DNA from 2 places in the Granulicella sp. L56 genome. Region 2 is predicted to be linked to the other one. Evidence: riboswitches for the same ligand, from Rfam matches in the RefSeq annotation. Region 2 holds a riboswitch; the other holds the start of a gene.
The links. Region 2 has a riboswitch for cobalamin ahead of metE (5-methyltetrahydropteroyltriglutamate--homocysteine S-methyltransferase). Riboswitches for the same ligand answer to the same signal wherever they lie in the genome.
Positions count from the first base shown of each region.

Region 1: linked by a shared signal. The riboswitch ahead of GSQ81_RS14075 (ribonucleoside-diphosphate reductase subunit alpha) and the one ahead of metE (5-methyltetrahydropteroyltriglutamate--homocysteine S-methyltransferase) in region 2 are both predicted to bind cobalamin.

Region 1 is NZ_LMUS01000006.1:1,516,025-1,521,969, forward strand. Features, by position in the region: gene GSQ81_RS14065 (DUF2264 domain-containing protein) at 1-380, shown strand, start outside; gene tdh (L-threonine 3-dehydrogenase) at 393-1,430, opposite strand; cobalamin riboswitch at 1,808-2,010, shown strand; gene GSQ81_RS14075 (ribonucleoside-diphosphate reductase subunit alpha) at 2,111-4,507, shown strand; gene GSQ81_RS14080 (ribonucleotide-diphosphate reductase subunit beta) at 4,523-5,542, shown strand; gene GSQ81_RS14085 (efflux transporter outer membrane subunit) at 5,560-5,945, opposite strand, start outside.
Region 2 is NZ_LMUS01000001.1:439,707-445,651, reverse strand. Features, by position in the region: gene ftcD (glutamate formimidoyltransferase) at 1-769, shown strand, start outside; cobalamin riboswitch at 762-958, shown strand; gene metE (5-methyltetrahydropteroyltriglutamate--homocysteine S-methyltransferase) at 1,111-3,390, shown strand; gene GSQ81_RS01860 (hypothetical protein) at 3,580-4,530, shown strand; gene GSQ81_RS01855 (MarR family winged helix-turn-helix transcriptional regulator) at 4,717-5,178, shown strand; gene GSQ81_RS01850 (pirin family protein) at 5,354-5,945, shown strand, end outside.

The DNA of each region.
Region 1 (5,945 bases), on a different contig from region 2:
CAATCGTGGGCCGCTCCATCACCTACCGTTGCGGAGCGTTTCACCTGCTAGCGGATTGCAGCCTTCGTCATATGCTGCCTGACGCAGTTCTTCCACAGCAGGTTCGCTGTGCGCTCACTGCAGTTCAGCGGCGAACGCTTACAGCAGCGGGAACATTTTCAGCAGACGGATGGTTGCAGATTGGACTTGCGGGGCATCAGCCCTCGCTCGGCGAGACTTATATTTCAACTGGAAGCCTCTATCTTGCCAGCGCGGCGTGGCTGCCCCTCGGCCTGCCTCCAACGGACCCATTCTGGTCGGCGCCAGCGGCACCCTGGACACAGCAGAAAGCATGGTCCGGCGTAGACATTCCGGTGGACCATGCTCATGATGACGTTTAGCTCAAAGACGCATCAAGAATAAAGACTGGTCCAATCGAGAATCACTTTGCCTGTCATTCCCGACATCATCGCCTGAAAGCCTTGCTCGAAATCGGCGTAGGAATATCTGTGAGTGATGATCGGCGTGATATCAACGCCTGATTCGATAAGGACGCTCATCTTGTACCAGGTCTCATACATCTCGCGTCCATAGATACCTTTGATGGTGAGCATGTTGAAGACAACCTGCCTCAGATCAATCGCCATTTCCTTGGAAGGTATGCCGAGAATCGCAATCTTTCCGCCATGACTCATATTCGAGATCATTTCGCGAAGAGCAGCGGCATTCCCAGACATCTCAAGACCGACATCGAAACCTTCCTGGAGCCCAAGCTGCTTTTGCACCTCTGCTACAGGGGTTTCCATTGGGTTGACCGCAAGGGTAGCCCCCATCTTTCGTGCAAGTTCGAGACGATAAGGATTGGGATCCGTGATGACAACATGCCGCGCACCGGCGTGGCGAACGACCGGGATACACATGATGCCGATGGGACCGGCGCCTGTGATCAGGACATCTTCTGCGAGCACATCGAACGACAGAGCCGTGTGAACAGCATTACCAAAAGGATCGAAGATGGCAGCAACTTCCTGATTAATATCCGGGTGATGGCGCCAGATATTCGTCATGGGCAAGGCGATGAACTCCGCGAAAGCACCGGGGCGGTTCACACCCACTCCTGAGGTAGCCGCGCAGAGATGCCTTCTGCCTGCGAGACAGTTTCTACATCGGCCGCAGACAACATGGCCTTCTCCGCTGACGATATCTCCAGGGTGAAAGTCGTTGACGTTCGAACCAACTTGCACGATCTCGCCGACAAACTCGTGGCCGATCGTCATTGGCACAGGGATTGTGCGCTGCGCCCACTCGTCCCAGTTGTAGATATGAACGTCGGTTCCGCAAATTCCGGTATAGCGAACACGGATAAGGACATCGTTGATGCCGATCACCGGCTCGGGAACATCCTCAAGCCACAAACCTGATTTCGCATGAGCTTTTACAAGAGCTTTCATCTTAAGTCTCCCTTTACCAGTGGAACATCTTTCGCAGCCACAATCTATTTTCAGACAGAAGAAAAGGTTGTGCTCATACCTGCCGACTCCAGAATCTAATTGATGCCCTGAGAGATGGATCTGCGTTTCGATTTAGCAATGCGGACGTGACTCTTTACAGATGTGAAGATTTTCCGAGGACACGGCCACTTTTTTTCCCTGTTGCTCGCTGCTGCGCCGGCGCGTTAGCCAAAAATTCTTCCGAGGATAGACGGCCTGGCAGATTCGAATGGCCGTAATTGCAGCAAATTCAGGCCGTTTGCCCCGTGATGCCGCGATTTCCAAATATGCACAGGTACCCCTATATATCGCGGTTGACGCGTCGGAATACGCTTGATATAGTCGTTTTACTTCACGGTACCCGATTGCGAAATCGGGTTTAATAGGGAACCCGGTGAGATTCCGGAACTGCCCCGCAGCGGTAAGCAGGAACGAACGTCCCGTAAGAGCACTGGTCCGATACCTAAAAGTCGGGCTGGGAAGCTGGGATAAGTAGGCAGCCTGCAAAGTCCGAAGACCTGCCATGAGATGTGCCGATATGGCACAAAATTCACGCACCTCCGAGGGGAGGATGGGGTGATCGGCGTGTGTCTCGGCGATCCTTCCGTCTGTACCTTCCCGGAGCGAAAGGACACCTCCCCGTGGCGACTCTACAGACGACGCTCTCTGACCTTGATCCACAATTTCCTACTGCCGATGTTGCTCCGCAGATGCAGGTTCGCAAGCGCAGCGGCGCGCTGGAACCGGTAGATGTTAACAAGATTGTCCGCGCGGTGGAGAGGTGCTGCCATGGTCTGCCCCATGTCGACCCGATCCGTGTGGCCAGCAAAACCATCGGCGGATTGTTCGATGGCGCATCAACCCGCGAGCTAGATTCCATCTCAATTCAGACCGCAGCGGCCCTGATTGCAGAGGAGCCGGAGTACTCGAAGTTGGCAGCACGCCTGCTGCTGGCGACGATCTCGAAGGAAGTAAGCGGGCAGAATATCTATTCGTTCTCGCAATCGATTGAGGTCGGCCATCGAGAGGGCATCATCTCGATGGACACCGCTGAGTTTGTCGGCGCAAATGTGCGCAAGCTGAACAGCGCCATCGACGACCGCTTCTCCGACCGCTTCGAATACTTCGGTCTGCGAACGGTGTATGACCGCTATCTATTGCGCCATCCCATCACGCGGCAAGTGATCGAAACGCCACAGCATTTCTTTATGCGAGTTTCGGCAGGCTTATCGGTGCGAGTGAACGAAGCCATCGAGTTCTACAAGCTGTTGGCCTCGCACGATTACATGCCGAGCTCGCCGACATTGTTCAACAGCGGAACCAAGCACTCGCAGATGTCGTCCTGCTATCTGCTGGACTCTCCGGCCGATTCGCTCGATTCGATCTACGACACTTATAAACAAGTCGCATTGCTATCGAAGTTTTCAGGCGGTATCGGATTGGCATTTCATCGCGTTCGAGCAGAGGGTTCGCTGATTCGCGCGACCAATGGAATCTCGAATGGCATCGTGCCCTGGCTGCGCACGCTGGATTCATCGGTCGCGGCGGTAAACCAGGGAGGCAAACGGAAGGGAGCGTGCTGCGTCTATCTCGAACCATGGCACGCAGACGTTGAATCTTTCCTAGAGATGCGCGACAACACCGGCGACGCCGCTCGACGGGCATACAACCTGAACCTGGCGAACTGGATTCCAGATCTGTTCATGCGCCGCTCGGACGAGGATGGCATGTGGTCGCTGTTCGATCCAAAGGATGTTCCGCACCTGACCGACCTCTACGGCGAAGACTTCGACAAAGCCTATGTGGAAGCTGAGGAAAAACAGCTCTACCGCCGACAGGTGAAAGCACGCGATCTCTATGCGCGCATGATGCGCACGCTCGCAGAGACCGGTAACGGATGGATGGTCTTCAAGGATGCCTGCAACATCAAGAACAATCAGACGGGCGCTGCAGGGAATGTTGTTCACCTCTCAAACCTCTGCACGGAGATTACAGAGGTTACCTCCTCAGCAGAGACGGCGGTGTGCAACCTTGGTTCCGTCAATCTTTCACGTCATCTCACCGATGGCGTGTTTGACTTTGCGAAGCTGGCCGCAACGGTGCGCCACGCAGTGCCGATGCTCGACCGCGTCATCGACATCAACTACTATCCCGTACCCCAGGCAGCGGTGGCGAACAGCCGCTGGAGACCGGTTGGGCTGGGCGTCATGGGGTTGCAGGATGTGTTCTTTCAGATGCGGATTCCATTTGATTCGCCCGAAGCGCGGATGCTTTCGGCAAAGATTCAGGAGGAGATTTACTTCCATGCATTGAGCGCATCGTGCGATCTGGCCGAGCAGCATGGCCCTCACGCTGCATTTCAGGAGACGCGGGCCGCAAAGGGCGAGTTTCAGTTTGAGCTGTGGGGCGCGACGCCGACAGACAAAGAACGATGGGAGTTGCTGCGCGAGCGAATGAAGACGGTAGGACTGCGCAACTCGCTGCTGATTGCGATTGCACCCACGGCGACCATTGCTTCCATCGTTGGCTGCTACGAATGCATTGAGCCGCAGATCTCAAACATCTTCAAGCGTGAGACGCTCTCGGGCGAGTTCATGCAGATCAACAAATATCTGGTGACGGAGTTGCAGGCGCTTGGATTGTGGTCAGAGGAAGTTCGCTCGCGAATCAAGATGGCCGAGGGTTCGATTCAGAAGATCGCGGAGATTCCCGAGGAGTTGAAGCTCATCTACCGCACGGTGTGGGAGATGCCGATGCGGTCGCTGATCGATATGGCAGCGGAGCGCGGAGCCTACATCGACCAGAGCCAGTCGCTGAATCTGTTTGCCGAGTCGCCGAACATTGGCCGGCTTAGCTCGATGTACATGTATGCGTGGAAGCGCGGCATCAAGACGACGTACTATCTGCGTTCGCGGCCGGCGACGAAGATTGCAAAGACTACGGTTGCCGTTGGCAATCGCGTGGACCTACAAGCAGCTGCGAGCGCGAATGTAAGCTGCTCGCTCGATAACCCCGAGTCCTGTGAGGCTTGCCAGTAAAGGCGGAAAATAACTATGTCATCAAAAGCACCTAGCTCCATTCTCGATCCAGGCTTGTCTCTTACGCTGCGACCGATGCAGTATCCCGTGTTTTTCGAGATGTTCAAGGACGGAATTAAAAACACATGGACCGTGGAAGAGGTTGATTTCTCAACCGACCTCGTCGATCTGCGCTCGCGCCTTACGCCGGCCGAGATTCACCTGATTCAACGGCTGGTCGCATTCTTTGCCACTGGCGATTCCATCGTCTCGAACAACCTCGTACTGAATCTCTATAAGCACATCAACTCGCCCGAGGCGAGGCTTTATTTATCTCGGCAGTTGTATGAAGAGGCCGTGCATGTACAGTTTTACTTAACGCTGCTTGATAACTATGTTCCCGATGTCGATGCGCGGGCCGCGGCGTTTGCGGCGGTGGAGAACATCCCCTCCATTACGAAGAAGGCGCAGTTTTGCATGCGCTGGATGGATTCGATCCAGAGGATCGATGAGCTGCGCACACCGGAAGAGCAGAAGCAATTTGTTCTGAACCTGATCTGCTTTGCCGGATGCATTGAGGGATTGTTCTTCTTCGCGGCGTTTGCGTATGTATATTTTTTGCGCTCGCGTGGACTGCTAAATGGGTTGGCTTCGGGAACAAACTGGGTATTTCGCGACGAGAGTTGTCATCTGGAGTTTGCGTTTGAGGTGGTGAATGTAGTGCGCACGCAGCATCCCGAATTGTTCGATGCGGCGCTCGAAGCGGACGTGGTCGAGATGATGAAGGACGCGGTGGAGTGCGAGCTGCAGTTCGCGGAGGATCTCCTCTCCGGCGGCGTTGCAGGTTTGTCTGTACGCGAGATGCGGCAGTATCTGGAGTACGTGGCGGATTCGCGCGTGGTTCGGCTGGGGATGAAGCCGATCTTCGGCTCAAAGAATCCGTTTGCGTTTATGGAGCTACAAGACGTGCAGGAACTGGCGAACTTCTTCGAACGACGAGTCTCTGCCTATCAGGTTGCGGTGCCTGGCGAAGTCGCTTTTCACGACGATTTTTAGCCGAAGGCCGACACCGTCTATCTTTGGATAGCGGTGTCGGCTTTGCTGGGTGTAGCGGTGACCTGGGACGGGGTTGGAAGCTGCGTCCTGTCCCATCCTCCGCCGAGCGCCTGGACCAATTGAACCGATGAAGTCATGCTCTGGATTTGAAGCGTAGTCAGCGTGCGCTGATTGGTGAGCAGCGTGGTCTGCGCGGTGACGACATCGACATAGGGATCGATACCGGTTTTATATCGTTCAGTTTCCAGATCAACAAATCGCTGCGACGATTGCACAGCTTCCTGCTGCTTGAGGATTTGCTGAGACAGGATGCGAACTGAGGCGAGGTAATCCTCCACTTGCTGAAAGGCTGTGAGAACCGTCTCTCGATAGGTCGCAACACTGGCATTGTAAGTTGCCCTGT
Region 2 (5,945 bases):
ACCACCGGCAGCGGTGATTGCGGCAGCAGTCAAGTCTGTCGGCAAGGCGGCAGAGCTGATCGACCTCACCAAGCAGAAAGGCGTTCATCCTCGCATCGGCGCTGCGGACGTCGTCCCGTTCATCCCCGTCAGCGGCATCTCGATGGCGGAGTGCGCCGTGCTGGCGCGGCAGGCAGGTCTGCTGATATGGAGAACCTACGGCGTTCCTGTCTACTTTTACGGAGCCGCCGCCGCACGTCCCGATCGCGTCCAGCTTGAAGAGGTACGCAAAGGCCAGTTCGAGGGACTGCGTGAAGCAACGCGCCGTGATTCATCCCGCAGCCCAGATATTGGCGGGCCAGGGCTGCACGAGACGGCAGGCGCTTCCGCTGTTGGAGCGCGGAACTTCCTCATCGCCTACAACGTGCATCTGCACCAGCCGGACATCTCCGCTGCACGCGCCATCGCTCGCGACATCCGCGCCTCGAATGGTGGTTTGCATGGAGTGAAGGCTATCGGCGTCGTCGCCAATGGCCGCGCCCAGGTGAGCATGAACATCACCGAATTCCGCATCACTCCCATGCGACACATTCACGCGACGATCCAGCATCTCGCGCAGCGGCACGGCGTTCTCATCGACGACGCTGAACTCATCGGCCTTATTCCCGAAGAGGCCTACGAAGCGGATTCGGAGTGGGTAAAGCAGATCACCGGCTTCGATCCTGCGCTCAAAGTTCTGGAGCGGCGGTTGGAGCAGCCGCTCGCGTGGCCTCCGTCTGATGTAAAGTGAAAGATGTGCAGGTGCAAGACCTCGGTCTTGTTAAACGGGAAGCCGGTGAGATTCCGGCGCTGACTCGCAGCGGTGATGGGAACGAACAACGCAAGGCCCTGGCCAAGCACTGTTCTTGAAAAAGAATGGGAAGCGGCGTTTAGTAGGTAGCCCAAAGTCCGAAGACCGGCCCGCCGCCACCACCGCGGAAGAGACGTTGCGTCTCCCACTGCGGCTGCGCTGAGGACACTGGTCTCGAGTATGGGCCGGTTGCCAATGTTCCGTCGACTCCGCTACTGCGGAAGCGACGATGCCTGCGCATAAGGTGGTTCCTTCGTTTCATCAGGAGAGGAACCCACACAATGTTATCGCCTTCACTATCAACTGCAAATCCTGTAACCGCAAATTTGGGATATCCACGTATCGGTCGCCATCGCGAGCTTAAATTCGCGCTGGAAGATTTCTGGCGCGGCCGTTTGAGCGAGACCGATCTGCTGGCAACCGCAAAGACCTTGCGACAGCGCAACTGGCAACTACAAAAAGATGCCGGTCTCGATGTCATTCCCAGCAACGACTTCTCGTTCTACGATCAGGTGCTCGACGCGCTGGTGCTCATCGGTGCAACTCCGTCACGCTTCGGCGCTGGACCAGTCACGCTCACCCGCTACTTCCAGATGGCACGCAACAGCAACGAGCAGACTGCCATGGAGATGACCAAGTGGTTCGACACGAACTATCACTACCTGGTCCCGGAGTGGAGCGACGATCTCGCATTCACGCCCTACACGACAAAGCTGCTGGCCGAGTTTGCCGAAGCGAAAAGCCTCGGTATCGCAACCAGGCCGGTCTTGATAGGTCCTATTACCTTGTTGCTGCTTGGTAAAGCCGTCGATGGCATCGATCCGTTGGACCTTTTGCCTCGACTCCTGAACGCTTATCGCAAGGTGCTGGGCGAGCTTGCCGCAGCAGGCGCGGAGTGGGTTCAGATCGATGAGGCTGCTCTCGTCACCGATCTTCCTGAAGGCTATGCCGAGGCGTTTCGCTCCGCCTACGCCGAGCTTGCCAGCGTTCCGCTCAAGCTGATGCTGACGACTTACTTTGGCGAGCTGGGCGACAATCTCGAACTGGCTTGCTCGCTTGGCACTGCCGGATTGCATATTGATGCTGTTCGAGCGTCTGAGCAAGTTGCTGAAGTGGTTGAACAGTTGCAATCGCATCAGACGCTCAGCCTTGGATGCGTCGATGGCCGTAATATCTGGCTCGCCGATCTGAAGGCACTGCATCAGGTCGTTGCTTCCGTTACCGCAAAGATCGGTGCAGAGCGGTTGCAGCTTGCGCCATCCTGTTCGCTGCTGCACGTTCCTTATGACACCGCCGATGAAGACAAGCTCGATCCGCGAGTGCTGAGCTGGCTCAGCTTCGCAAAGCAAAAGGTGGAAGAGCTTGTCCAACTTGCGCAGGGACCTGAAGTAGCTGCCGCAGCCTTTGCGGAGAATCGCCGTCGCCACGAAGACCGTCTTGTCGCAGAGAGCAGCACTAACAAGGTCGTTCGCGGACAGCTCGCCACACTGTCCGAAGGAGCCTTCCGGCGCAAGTCGCCTTACAAACAGCGTGTCACTGTGCAACGGCAGGAGCTTGGTCTTCCTCTGCTGCCGACAACCACCATCGGCTCCTTTCCGCAGACGCAGGAGGTTCGCAAGCAGCGAGCCGCACACAAGAAAGGCACGATCTCGGATGCGAAGTACAACGATTTTCTGAAACAGAAGACCGAGGAATGCATCCGCGAACAGGAGCAGATTGGGCTCGACGTTCTCGTCCATGGCGAGTTCGAGCGCAACGACATGGTCGAGTACTTTGGCGAGCATCTTGCCGGATTTACCTTCACCTCGAACGGCTGGGTGCAGAGTTATGGCTCGCGCTGTGTAAAGCCGCCGATCATCTATGGCGATGTCTCGCGAGCCCGTCCCATCACGGTCGAGTGGAGCAGCTATGCCAACTCGCTCACCACTAAGCCAATGAAGGGAATGCTTACCGGTCCCATCACCATTTTGCAATGGTCGTTCGTTCGCAACGACATTTCCGAAAGGGACGTTGCCTGGCAGATCGGGCTGGCCTTACGCGAAGAGGTTCAAGACCTCGAAGCGGCGGGCATCCGCGTCATTCAGGTGGACGAGCCTGCGCTGCGCGAAGGGCTTCCGCTGCGGCGGTCGGAGTGGCCAGCTTACCTTGACTGGTCGGTCAAAGCGTTTCGGCTGGCTACGTCCGGCGTTACGGATGGCACGCAGATCCATACGCATATGTGCTACTGCCAGTTCGAAGACATCCTGTCGTCGATTGCTGCGTTGGATGCAGACGTTATCTCGATGGAGACGGCGCGGTCGCGCATGGAGATGCTTCATGCGTTCAAGCGGCATGGTTACCCCAACGAAATCGGGCCGGGTATCTATGACATTCATTCGCCGCGAGTTCCGGCGAAGGAGGAGATGGTCGGGCTCCTGCAACTGGCGCTTGAGGTGCTTCGGCCGGAGCAGCTCTGGGTCAACCCGGACTGCGGTCTCAAGACCCGCGCCTGGCCGGAGACGATTGAAGCGCTTACCAATCTCTGTCAGGCGGCAGTGGAGGTACGTGCCGGGCTTGTCTAAATAAAACGGGATGCCGGGGCCGTTTTTTTGCGGCCCCGGTATTGCGAAGATGCCTGTTTTGAATACTTCACCCAACCTTCTTTCGCAGGGTGCGTCCAAAGTGGGAGCCCTATTGCTTGCGTCTCGCCGTGTTTCACGGAAGAATAGAAGGGTTGGGCCGCAAAACCCCGCGGCCAAGGAGTTACTTCATTGCGTATCCTGTACCGTCACCTTCTTCCCATCGCTGTGCTTGCCCTTTCGGCCACCTTTTCTCAGGCGGCTGAGTTGTCGAGTGACGCCAAGTCGGCGATTCCTAAAGATGTCCAGCAGATCATCGTCGTGGACTACCGTGCCATGCAGAACTCGAGTGCCGCGATGGCGCTCAAGGAGCAGGTTCTGCCGCCCGAGCTGAAGCGGCTGGAGACGGCGCTGAAGAATGCCAAGCTCAACGTGGACAAGGACGCCGACGTACTGGCGTTTGCGTCGTTCAAAGACCCGAGCGGGCAGGGAACCAGGACCGTCGGCATCGCGCAGGGCCAGTTTCAGACGCAATCCATTCTGGCTAGCTTTGCCAAGAGCAAGGCCAAGACGACCGTGGTCCGCAATAACACCATCTACCCCATGGGATCGGCCGGAACGAGCGTCGTTTTTCTGGACCAGACCACAATGGTCTTCGGCGACAAGGCTGCGGTCAAGATGGCAATTGACGCGCGGGACGGTATTATTCCGAACTTTCTAAGCAACGGCGAGATGGTCAACGACATGGGAACGGTGGACCAGCGGGCGATCTGGAGCCTGCTCGACGCCAAAGGCACGCAGACGATGATGCGCAGCGTGCTGGGCGACGCCGCGCAGTTGACCGACTACGACACCGTTCGCAACCGGATGAAGAGCTCGCGCTACACCCTGGACTTCGACAACGGGGTGAAGTTCGACATGGCGGTGGTGATGTCCGACACGATGACGGCGGCGACCTGTGCCACCCTGATGAAGGGCATGCTGATTATGAAGAAGACGTCCGGCAGCCAGATGGAGAAGTCGGCGCTGGAGCGGACTACGATCGATTCCAACTCAGGGACGTTGACCGTGGACTACTCTTCCTCCGACAGTGAGTTCGCCGGGCTGCTCAGCTCACCGCTCTTCCAGTCCGTTGTTAAATAGTTCGATACTAAATAGTTGAATACCTCAACTATTTAGTATCGAACTAAATTCTCGCATTCGACCTCGGGCTCACCGCCGCTGGCACGACTCCGCCAATCGGCATCCTGAAACTCTTTGACAGTGATTTTGCAGTCCGGTATCTTTCTTGAATCTTTATCTTGATATCAAGCATCTTTATAACAAGACATGAATGATCTCACAAAAACCGGAAGCGAGACCGATACCAGCGGGATTCATCTTTGGCTGGTCCTCTGGAAGGCGATGCGCTCGCTCGAGGCCCATGCGATGCGGAACATCGGCGGATTTGGGATGGGGCAGAGCGACTTCGGGGTTCTGGAGGCGCTGCTGCATCGCGGGCCGCTGAGCGTGAAGCAGATTGGAGCCAAGGTGTTGTTGACCAGCGGTTCGATGACGGCGGCGGTCGACCGGCTGGAGGCGCGTGGCCTCGTGACTCGGCAGGACGACGCGGAGGACCGGCGGTCGCGGATTATTCACCTGACCGATGCCGGAAGAGAGTTGATCGAGAGGGCGTTTGCCGAACACCGCGAAGCGATGGAAGAGGCAGTCGCCGGGTTCCCGGTGGAGGAGAGGGCAGCGCTGATCGAGTCTTTGCGGCGGTTAGGACGGCTGGCCGAGGGGAAGTTTTGAGATGGGAGCGGGTCGAAGCTGCGAGCAAACCGCAGGTCCTTCGACTGCGCCTCTCGCGATAAGACGGCGAGAGGCTGCGCTCAGGATGACAATTTTGATCAACTCGTTTTCTTATCTTTCATTTTTCAGGTAAGTGAAGGCAAGTGGCGTTGAAGGACGCCGGAAGGAGTAAGTGATGGCAGAGCAGAAAAAAGTGCTGGGCGTATATGGACCGGGATCGAACCACTGGGTTGGTGACGGCTTTCCGGTGAGGAACCTGTTTCCGTCGAATGGGCTGGAAGCGGAGGTCAATCCGTTCCTGATGCTCGACTATGCGGGACCGAATGAGTTCAAGCCGTCGGGCAAGACTCCGGGAGTCGGGCAGCATCCGCACCGTGGCTTTGAGACGGTGACGATTGCGTACCAAGGCTCGGTGGAACATCGCGACTCGGCGGGGAACTCGGGGGTGATCTTCCCTGGAGACGTGCAGTGGATGACGGCGGCTTCGGGCGTGGTGCACGAGGAGATGCATGAGAAGGAGTTCGCCCGCAAGGGAGGGACCTTTGAGATGGTGCAGCTCTGGGTGAACCTGCCCAAGGCGGTGAAGATGTCGAAGCCTCGCTACCAGGCGATTACGAAGGAGCAGATTCCGGTTGTGGAGTTTGGGACGGGCGGATATGCACGGGTGATCGCGGGGGAGTTCAACGGAGTCAAAGGGCCTGCCCTTACCTTTACGCCGGTCAATCTGTTTGACGTGGTGTTGAAGGCTGGAGAGAAAGTCGAGATTC